DNA from 3 places in the Pantoea sp. ABR1s genome. Region 3 is predicted to be linked to each of the others. Evidence: predicted binding sites of a transcription regulator. Region 3 holds the regulator's gene; each other region holds the start of a gene.
What was found. Region 3 encodes CRP, which controls carbon source genes, mostly activating them, when cyclic AMP is high. Its sites were predicted from a motif close to ATGTGANNNNNNTCACAT; they were not measured.
Positions count from the first base shown of each region.

Region 1: ACXKZD_RS15855 (iron-containing alcohol dehydrogenase) is a predicted target of CRP. The motif match lies at 2,100-2,117, and genes of this name have one in related genera.
Region 2: ACXKZD_RS10210 (6-phosphofructokinase) is a predicted target of CRP. The motif match lies at 1,355-1,372, and genes of this name have one in related genera.

Region 1 covers NZ_CM173823.1:3,339,104-3,342,383, reverse strand. Annotated here, with positions in the region: gene ACXKZD_RS15860 (dihydrodipicolinate synthase family protein) at 1-829, opposite strand, end outside; gene ACXKZD_RS15855 (iron-containing alcohol dehydrogenase) at 841-1,989, opposite strand; gene dtnK (D-threonate kinase) at 2,177-3,280, shown strand, end outside.
Region 2 covers NZ_CM173823.1:2,178,696-2,181,975, forward strand. Annotated here, with positions in the region: gene ACXKZD_RS10205 (PTS sugar transporter subunit IIB) at 1-228, opposite strand, end outside; gene ACXKZD_RS10210 (6-phosphofructokinase) at 239-1,219, opposite strand; gene ACXKZD_RS10215 (YceI family protein) at 1,678-2,262, opposite strand; gene pqqF (pyrroloquinoline quinone biosynthesis protein PqqF) at 2,377-3,280, opposite strand, start outside.
Region 3 covers NZ_CM173823.1:424,267-427,546, forward strand. Annotated here, with positions in the region: gene ACXKZD_RS01960 (YccS/YhfK family putative transporter) at 1-1,124, opposite strand, end outside; gene crp (cAMP-activated global transcriptional regulator CRP) at 1,182-1,814, opposite strand; gene ACXKZD_RS01970 (OsmC family protein) at 2,118-2,522, shown strand; gene ACXKZD_RS01975 (phosphoribulokinase) at 2,767-3,280, opposite strand, start outside.

The DNA.
Region 1 (3,280 bases), 1.1 Mb from region 3:
ACTGCACCGCATAACGGCTTTCACCCACCTCAAAGCCTTGCAGGCTGACCGCTTTTTTCACGGCGGCCGGTGAGAAACCGATGCTGTAAAGCGCGGTGCGCAGGCCGGTGACGTTCTCCTGTGCCTGATGCGAACCGGCAATATCGCCCGCATGGAAGCGCGCCCAGATGGCGTTAATCGCCTCCGGTGCCACGTTTGCCAGCCCGGAAATTGAGGCGGAGCAGCCATCCACAAAACCCTGGTGGATCAGCGAATCCGGGCCGTTCAGCACAGCAAAGTCCTGACAGTCGGCGGTAGCCTGCAGAAAGCCGCTCAGACTTTCATAGCTGCCTGCTGAATCTTTAATGCCGATGATGTTCGGATGCGCGGCCAGCGTACGAACGGTCTCTGGCTGCAAGGTATTGCCGGTACGCGCCGGGATGTTGTAGAGGAACAGCGGTACCGTAAGCGCGTCAGCCACGCGCTGATAGTGGTCGATCAGCTCCTGCTGGTTAAGCGGAACAAACCACGGGGTGATCGCGGAAACAGCATCTACGCCAAGGCGGGCAATCTGTTTGCCGAGCCGGATAGTTTCACGGGTCGAAATCTCCCCGATATGCGCCACCACCGATGCCCGGCCGTTAACTTCATCGACGCAGGTGGTGGTAACCGCGATCTTCTCCTGCTCGTTCAGCACAAAGAATTCGCCGTTGGTTCCGCCACAGAAGATGCCGTTACCAGCGTTGATCTGGCGTCTGACCTGTTCGCGCTGCCTCTCCGGATCAAAGGCACCTTCCCGGTCAAAAGTGGTGACGATGGCGGTCAGTACGCCATTTATTTTCTTATTCATGACAATCCTCATTACGCCTGGCAGGAAGGGAAAAGCGTCAGGTAGACGGCGCGCACATCGTCGGCGGTGACCGCCATCGGCACGTTGTTCATCAGACGCTGGACGTTGAGCGCGGCTTCCACTAACCAGGGCAGTTGATCCGGGCTGATGCCCAGGGCTTCCAGGCTGGCAGGCAGCTGCAGCCGCGCTACCAGCGCGGTGAAGTAGTCGACCAGCGCGTGTGATTTCTCTTCATCGCTTAAACGGACGTCGGCGTCGGGCAGCAGATCATAGACCTGAGCGAATTTGCTCACCGCCGCCGGACGGACAAAGCGCATGCAGGGAGCCAGCAGGATGGCGTTGGCGACGCCGTGTGGCAGATGATATCTGCCGCCGAGCGGGTAAGAGAGGGCATGCACCAGATGTGTCCCGGCATGGGCAATCGATGCACCGCCATAATAAGAAGCCCAGAGCATCTCCAGGCGTGCCTGCAAATTTTCTGGCTCGCGCAGGGTGGTTTCGAGATTAGCGAACAGTTTCTTCATCCCAGTCAGCGCATAGTTGTCGCTGACCGGGTTGGCGACATTGGCGGTAAAGCACTCAATCAGATGGCAGAGGGCGTCAATACCGGTTGAAGAGGCGATGTGGGCCGGCATGCTGGTGGTCAGTTCCGGCACCAGGGCCACCACATCGGGTAGCATCACCGGTGAAATAATGCCGACTTTGGTCTCTTTCTCCGGGATCGCCAGGATCGCATTGGGCGTCGCTTCAGAACCCGTGCCTGCGGTGGTAGGGATCAGTATTGAACGGGTACGGCGCTGCGGTTTTTCGCCTGCCAGCAGGGCGTCCAGCGAAGGCGCGGCGTCGATGCACAGCACTGAGAGTAGCTTCGCCACATCCAGCACGCTGCCGCCGCCGATGCCAATCACCATATCGACATGGGGCCGGGAGAGCGTCGCGATAATCGCTGCCACATCATGCTGGCTTGGTTCAGGCGGGACGCTGTTGACCACGCTGATACCCGGAATCTGATCCCGAAGTTGACCCATCAGCGCCTGCACTGCCGGAATCGCCTCAATGTTCCGGTCAGTGACCACGACTGCTGTCGATATTCCCTTCAGCAGATAGCGCATGTCGTTTAACGCCTGATAACCGCTAATCACCGTGCTGTTAATGTTCATTTCATACCCTTATTTCTGTCCTGTCTGAGCGGATGATTAATCTTGCTCAGCGCAATGCGAAGTCAGTCACTCTCTGTGGCTAATTTTATAAGGCATATCGATTTCGATTAATTTGAACTTGCTCACATATAATCAATCATGATTGAATATAATCAAATGCAGCGGCAATCGCCTGACAGGAGTGAGGATGGGCTCATCATTATGGAAAACCCCGGTGCTGGTCATCGCCGATGACTTTACCGGTGCCAACGATGCGGGTAGCGGACTGGCACAGGCTGGCGCCCGCGTACATGTGCTGTTTGGCACGGAGGCGCCGTTGCCAGAGGACGCTGCGGATGTGCTGGTTATCAGCACCGACAGCCGGGCAGTCAGCGCCAGCCAGGCCGCAGAGCGCGTCGCTCAGGTGGTGCAGCACTTCGCCGCACAGCTTCAGCAGGGCTGGCTGTTTAAAAAGATCGACTCCACGCTGCGCGGCAACGTCGGTGCTGAAACCGCGGCTGCGCTGCGGGCCAGCGGCAAAAGGCTGGCGCTGGTTGCGCCGGCTGTGCCACGACTGGGCCGCACCACACGCGAAGGTAAAGTGTGGGTCAATCAGCGGTTACTGACAGACACCGAATTTGCCAGCGATCCTAAAACCCCGATCCTCAGCGCCCGCGTAGTCGATCAGATGCAGATCGACGGCACGGAGATCGATCTCCCGACGCTGCGCAGCGATCGGCTTGATGCGGTGTTAGCGGCGGTGCACGGCGTCGTGGTGGTGGATGCCGAAAATGAAGCCGATCTGGCGCGACTGATAATCGCTGCGGCGCGGCTGACAGAGAAGCCGCTGCTGGTGGGAGCAGCCGGGTTAAGCGATGCGCTGGGCGCAGCGCTCTCTGTTCGCCCGTCGCGGCCCGTGCTGGCGGTAGTGGGATCGATGAGCAGCAGCGCGCAGCAGCAGATCGCCACGCTGCTTAAACAGCGGGCAGTTGAGATCGTGGATGTCGATATCCGTCAGCTGTTTCAGCAGCCCGCCTGGCCCGACCGGGATCGCTGGATCCAACAGGCTGAAACCGCACTGCGTGCCGGTCGCCATACGGTGATCCGCACCTGCCAGCATGAATCCCAGCGTCACGACATCGGGCATCTCAGCCAGCAGCACAGCGTGACCCGCCAGCAGCTGGGCGAGGGGATCAGTCAGTTGCTGGGCGAAATAACCCACAGCCTGTGCCGGACACAGCTGCCGCATGCGCTCTATCTATCGGGAGGCGACGTGGCGATTGCCGTTGCCCAGGCACTGGGGGCCAGCGGC
Region 2 (3,280 bases), 1.8 Mb from region 3:
AAGAATAATGACCCGCTTAATCTGTTCCGGACTGGCGTCGGCATTTAACACATCGGCAAAGGCTTTTTGCGTCAGAATCATGTCCGACTTAAAGGCATTCGCTTCTGAAATGGTGGTGTGATCGATATCGGCCTCAATCTCCAGTTTTTTTAAAACCGCTTTTGCGCTCATCTCAATCGCAAAACTGGATCCTAAGCCACAACCACAGACACATAATATTTTCAGCATGGTTTCCTCCTCACAATATATTGAGTTGTTTAGCGAGTTTGTAATGGTGCCCGTCAATATCGACCAGGCGTTTTTGCATGCTTATTAAATCAATCGGAATCGGTTTATTGCTGCCGTTAATAATGACCGCTTTATTCCGCATGCCTGACTGAATACAACGCACCACTTCACTGGCCATAATGGTGCCCTGATAAATCTCTTCGCAGGTGGGATCACCATTCCGCAGCCCGTAACCGAGGATAGTTTTACGGACGCGTACGCCAATAAGCGGCTCAAGCTGTTTGATTAAGGTGTCGATAGCCCCCTGAAAACCGGGCGAATATTCGCGGGTGTAGCCTTCTGAACAGAGAATGATCACGCTGTTCTGTTCTGCCAGTCGCTGGGTGATGCGCTGCGCCAGCTGTGGCAAAGGAATCTGGCACTCCGGGATCAGCGCAATGTCCGCATTGGATTTAATCGCCGACTGCAGGGTTAATTCGCCGCAGTAGCCGCCGAGTAACTCCAGCATAAATATCCGGCCAGGTAAGGCGCGCCCGGTATTCCGCAGTTTCGCGACCTCTTTTAATACCTGCTCGCAGGCGGTGGAAAAACCCAGGGTGTAATCACTGCCGAAGACATCATTATCGATGGTCATGCCGACGCCGAAACAATTAACGCCAGACTCCGACAGGGTATGGAGAAATTGCAGCGACCCGTCACCGCCCGCCATAATTAACACTTCAATACGGGCGCTTTTCAGCTGGCGGGCAATACATTCATATTCGCTGCGCACCAGTTTCTTTTGCGTGCGTCCCGATTGCATAACCGGAATTGAGGCGATGGCAAAGTCGAGCAGATCACGCTGGCTGATATCACGATGGTTATTTGCCAGCAGGCCGGGAATGCCACCATCAAATATCACGATCTCCGCCTGCGTCAGACGCCCTAACTGGAAGACAAAATTATTAATGCCGGTTACATCACCGCCACTGATCACCATTCCAATTCGCATTTCCCTCACCTCGCTGTCTTAAGCTGCTGAGGGCCATTCTTCCGGTTCGTGGGGTTGCTATTTGCAGAGGAGATCACAGTTACGAGCGGTATTTTTTGGGCGGAGTTATTGACAGGGGTGTCTGAACGGCGGTTTTTGAGATCAAAATCACACTATTCGCGGGAAGGCCGATTAGAGTGAAACGATATAAATCAATGAGTTATTTCAGAAGACATCTGAATTTTATTTCGCCACACAGCGGCACAGAGTGGCTTATTCCGTGCTGTTGCAAATTTGTGACTTTCGCCTCATTTTTCCCGGTTCCGGGCCAGATAAAGCGTTCACAAAATAGTTGATGAGGAGATATCCGGATTATTTTATGGCAGATAAACAGGCGGGCAGAATAGATTTCAGAGGGGAAGAAGGCGCGGAAAAAACGAATAAGGGACGTAGCAGCAAGCCGCTACGCCCCAAAAAGCTTACTTGGCGTAGGCTTCAGTAGACAAAGTCAGAGTGACTTCGTCGCTTACCGCTGGGACATATTTGTCCAGCTTGAAGTCAGAACGCTTGATAGTGCCGGTGGCATCAAAACCAATCGCCTGCTTTTTCACCATCGGATGCTCGCCCTGCTTGTTCAGCGTCGCGTGCAGCGTAACTGGCTTGGTGATCCCTTTCAGGGTCAGGTTGCCTTCAACATCAAATTTGTTGTCGCCCTTCGCCACCACTTTGGTGCTGTGGAAGGTCGCAGTCGGATATTTAGCGGTGTCGAAGTACTCAGCGCCTTTGAATTCTTTGGTCAGCGCAGCCACGTGGCTGTCGATTTTGCTGACTGGCAGGGTCACGTCAACGCGTGATGCCTCTGGATGATCTTTATCAAACACCAGGTTACCGGTTGCATCAGGGATATCAGCGGTAGGGTTTGAGAAGCCGAAGTGGTTCCAGGCAACAATCACCGACGTATGCTCAGGATTCAGCTGGTAGTGCATCGCCTCAGCCTGAGACAACGGGGCGTAGAGGGTGGCAGCGGCTAACAGGGGCAGTGCAATACGTTTGAAGTTTTTCACGGTCAATTCCTTATGCGGACAAAGTGAATTGAGTGTGGTCCAGTTCGCCCGGAATAGACAGTGAAGAGATTTGTCGGTAATTTTCAAATAAATTCAGCAACTTTATACCGGGCGCTACACATTCTCGCCGCCGGTGAACAGCACCCGCCAGCGGCGGCGATCCTGAATCAGCGTGCGGTGAAGCTGTTGCAGATCCGCAAGTGTCAGCGCCTCAATCTGCTTCGTATCCGGTTCTGCCAGGCCATTTTCTGCGCGTAAGCACGCCAGTGGCTGATCCACTTCCCGGCTCAGAAGACGCGCTTTCAGTGCCGCCAGATCGTAACCCGCCAGCGTCTCGTTCAGTGACCGCAGGAAGTTGCGGCAGTAGCGCAGCAGTGACAGCGCGCTGTAATCGGGCGATTGCAGCGCAAACAGTACCCCATCTTCATCGGCACAGCGCATATAGCGGCTGCTCACCACATAACCGATAGGCTGCTCAACGCGATAGCGCTGGAAAAAGCGCGGCTCGTAGATCAGCGCCAGTGCGCGAAGCGCCGCCAGCTGTTCAGGTCGATGCAGCGGGATAAACAGCAGCAGAGCATTGTCCGCGCTGCTGTGTGGCAGGCGCGTCATACCAGTTTGCGTCGTCATGCGCTTTGGCGGCGTGTCAGGGTTAACCGGCAGCGACAGTGCGCTCAGCCGCCGGGCAATCAGTGAATGCAGTGCCGCGTTGCCGCCTTTCAGCGCCGCCCGCCAGCAATGTGGCATAATAGTGGCGGCCAGCTGCCAGGGCAACTGCCGCAGCAGTGCACGGATCGCGATGCTTTCTCCCGAAGAAGGCTGCGCCGCCTCAACCGGCAGCGTCAGTGCGGCGACGATCTGGCTCAGCGCCCGGTCAGCCACTGCCTCATCCGGCGTCAGTTGTAGCGTCAGTTGCCACACGCCCTCCACTTCCTGCCAGCTGCCGTTGCCGCCCTGATGACGCAACGCGGCAAACAGCGGACGTAACCGCCGCCCCAGCGCTTCGCCTGTCGCTTCG
Region 3 (3,280 bases):
ATCAGCATCACCGCAAAGCGGCCGGCAGTGCGCAGGGCCGATGAGCGAAACGAGAGATAACTGCGCAGCGCCGGTAACAGCGGCAGACGGCGCTGGCGGTCAGCCATCAGATCGCGCTGATAAAGGGGTTTCTGGGTGCGCAGGACCCGCGCGATGCGGTTGAAGTGGTAAAGGCAGAAGTTACCCACCGGATTGTCGGGATGCTGATGGGCGATTTTCTCCAGCGCGCCGAGCTGTTTATCCATCGCAAAGCGATCGGGTAGCTGGTGATAGAGAATGTTATCCGCCAGCACCCGCAACCGGGCCGAGATGGTTTTGGCATTCCAGCGGATCACCGCTTCGGCGTGGCTCTGTTCGACCAGCTTCTGCACCTCTTCCGGCCGATGCAGGCTGACCGAGATATGTTCCTGCAGATCCAGCGCCACCTGAAAGGCGCGCGTCAGCCGTTTATGGCTGTGATCGCGGCTTGCCGACAGCATATGCATCTGCTGATAACAGGTGTTAATCAGATCGACCACTTTCTGCTGACGAGCCAGCAGCGGCGGCAGCGCCTTTTCCGGATCGGTCAGCTGCGTCAGCAGGGTATATTTTGCGTCGCAGTAGTTAGCCAGCTCGCGATAGATCAGGCTCAGGCTTTCGCGCATTGGCTGCTCTTTCCACAGCCAGAACCAGAACCAGTTAAAGAGCCCGTACCATAGCGTGCCGCCGATATAGAGCAGCGGGGGAACATAGATTGGCATGCGGCCAATCAGGCTCAGGGTAAAGATGGCGGCAATCAGGGTGCCGGGCAGCAGACGACCATGCAGCGGGCTGATCTCCCCGGTAACGCCGAGCAATAAGGGCATGGCAAACAGAATCAGCGGCAGCGGAATAGCATGCAGGGTGAGCCACTGCATCAGAAAGCTGCCGAGGGCAAACAGGCTGCCGCCAACAATCAGGCGTTTGAAGAAGCGTTTATGCGGGGTATCCAGACCGGCGATGTTGCAGCAGGCGGGCACTAATGAGAACAGCAGACCTTTTTGCAGGTCGCCAGCCAACCAGCCCAGCGCCACCGGCAGACAGAGCACCAGCGTTTGCCGCAAGGCGTAGTTAACTTCAGGATGGTAAATAATTCGACGCCACATCGGCCCAACACAAACAATAACGGCGTGATGTTGCCATCACGCCGTGGGTGACAGGAATTAGCGGGTGCCGTAAACGACGATGGTTTTGCCGTGTGCGGAGATCAGGTTCTGATCTTCCAGCATCTTCAAAATACGGCCCACGGTTTCACGTGAACAACCAACAATCTGGCCAATTTCCTGACGAGTGATTTTAATTTGCATGCCGTCGGGATGCGTCATGGCATCTGGCTGCTTCGCCAGGTTGAGCAGGGTCTGTGCAATGCGTCCGGTTACGTCGAGGAAAGCGAGGTTACCCACTTTTTCAGACGTCACCTGCAGGCGACGCGCCATCTGCGATGAGAGTCGCATCAGGATGTCAGGGTTAACCTGGATCAGCTGACGGAATTTCTTGTAAGAAATCTCCGCCACTTCGCACGCGCTTTTCGCACGTACCCAGGCGCTGCGCTCCTGGCCTTCTTCGAACAGGCCAAGTTCACCAATAAAATCGCCCTGATTCAGGTAGGAAAGAATCATCTCTTTGCCTTCTTCATCTTTAATCAGAACCGCAACGGAACCTTTCACGATGTAGTAAAGCGTTTCTGCTTTTTCACCTTGGTGAATCAGCGTACTTTTGGATGGATACTTGTGAATATGGCAATGGGACAGGAACCATTCGAGTGTAGGGTCTGTTTGCGGTTTGCCGAGAACCATTCGCTATTATCCTCTGTTGTAATCGTGCCCAAAATACAGGGGGCAGTTTTCCCTGTCAGGCGGTGAAAGCTTCAAGCGTTTCCATTTCAGGAAATTATTCGGGCCGCATCAGGCGCAGTGCGCATCATCCTTCCCGGCTTCGTCATCGGGTGACGAAAAATATTTTCAGCACTGTTTGTAGCACAGCTTTTGCCGACTGTCTTCTGTTGTCTCGCTTCAGCTACGGGCGGATTTCTCTGGATTGCTGTTTACCAGGCGAAAGCGTACTCTGGCGACAAAACAGCGTATTCCGGAGCAAAAATCATGCAGGCAAGAGTGAAATGGGTAGAAGGGCTGACATTCCTCGGAGAATCCTCATCCGGCCATCAGATACTGATGGATGGAAATTCGGGTGATAAAGCGCCCAGCCCAATGGAGATGGTGCTGATGGCGGCGGGCGGATGCAGCGCGATTGACGTGGTATCAATTCTGCAAAAAGGCCGAAACGATGTGGCTGATTGTGAAGTAAAACTGACCTCAGAACGTCGTGAAGAGGCGCCGCGAATCTTTACGCACATCAACCTGCATTTTATCGTGAGTGGCAAAGCCCTCCAGGATAAAGCGGTCTCACGCGCTGTTGATCTTTCTGCTGAAAAATATTGCTCTGTGGCCATCATGCTGGGTAAAGGCGTCAACATTACCCATAGCTATGAAGTGATCGAACTTTAGTACCAGCAGGGATCTTTTAAGGTCGCGGGCAAAATCTGTCGTGCTCTGCTGTCAGACTGTGCCTGCGCTGGGAACCGGGTCAGATCGGAAAGACGCAAAACCGCCATCCATGGCCGCTCGGCCCGCGCCGTCCCTGGCGCGGGACGCTTTCCTCTTCTGACCCGGTACCCTGCGTGTTAAGCTTTTTCGCTGCTGTCAGATTCATCCTGCATTGGCATTAGTCTGGAAAGGCTCTTTTGGCCTCTTACTCTATTCGTTTGCCTTCCATCAGCCGCTTCACCAGCGGACCCATGATCAACTCCATCGCCAGACCCATTTTGCCGCCAGGCACCACCAGCGTATTGATGTGCGAGATAAACGAGCCCTGCAGCATCGCCAGCAGGTAGGGGAGGTCGATATCTTCCAGCGCCTGGAAGTGGATCACCACAAAGCTCTCATCCAGTGACGGAATAGCGCGGGCAGCGAACGGGTTTGAGGTATCGACCGTCGGGACGCGCTGAAAGTTGAGGTGAGTGCGTGAGAACTGTGGTGTGATGAAGTTGATGTAATCTTCCATCGAGCGCACCACCGAATCCATGACCGCTTCACGTGAATGGCCGCGCTCGCCAGTGTCGCGCACCAGCTTCTGAATCCACTCCAGGTTCACAATCGGCACCACGCCAACCAGCAGATCAACCTGTTCTGCTACGTTGTGCTGCGCCGTTACCACGCCGCCGTGCAGCCCTTCGTAGAAGAGAATATCGGTGTTCTGCGGCAGC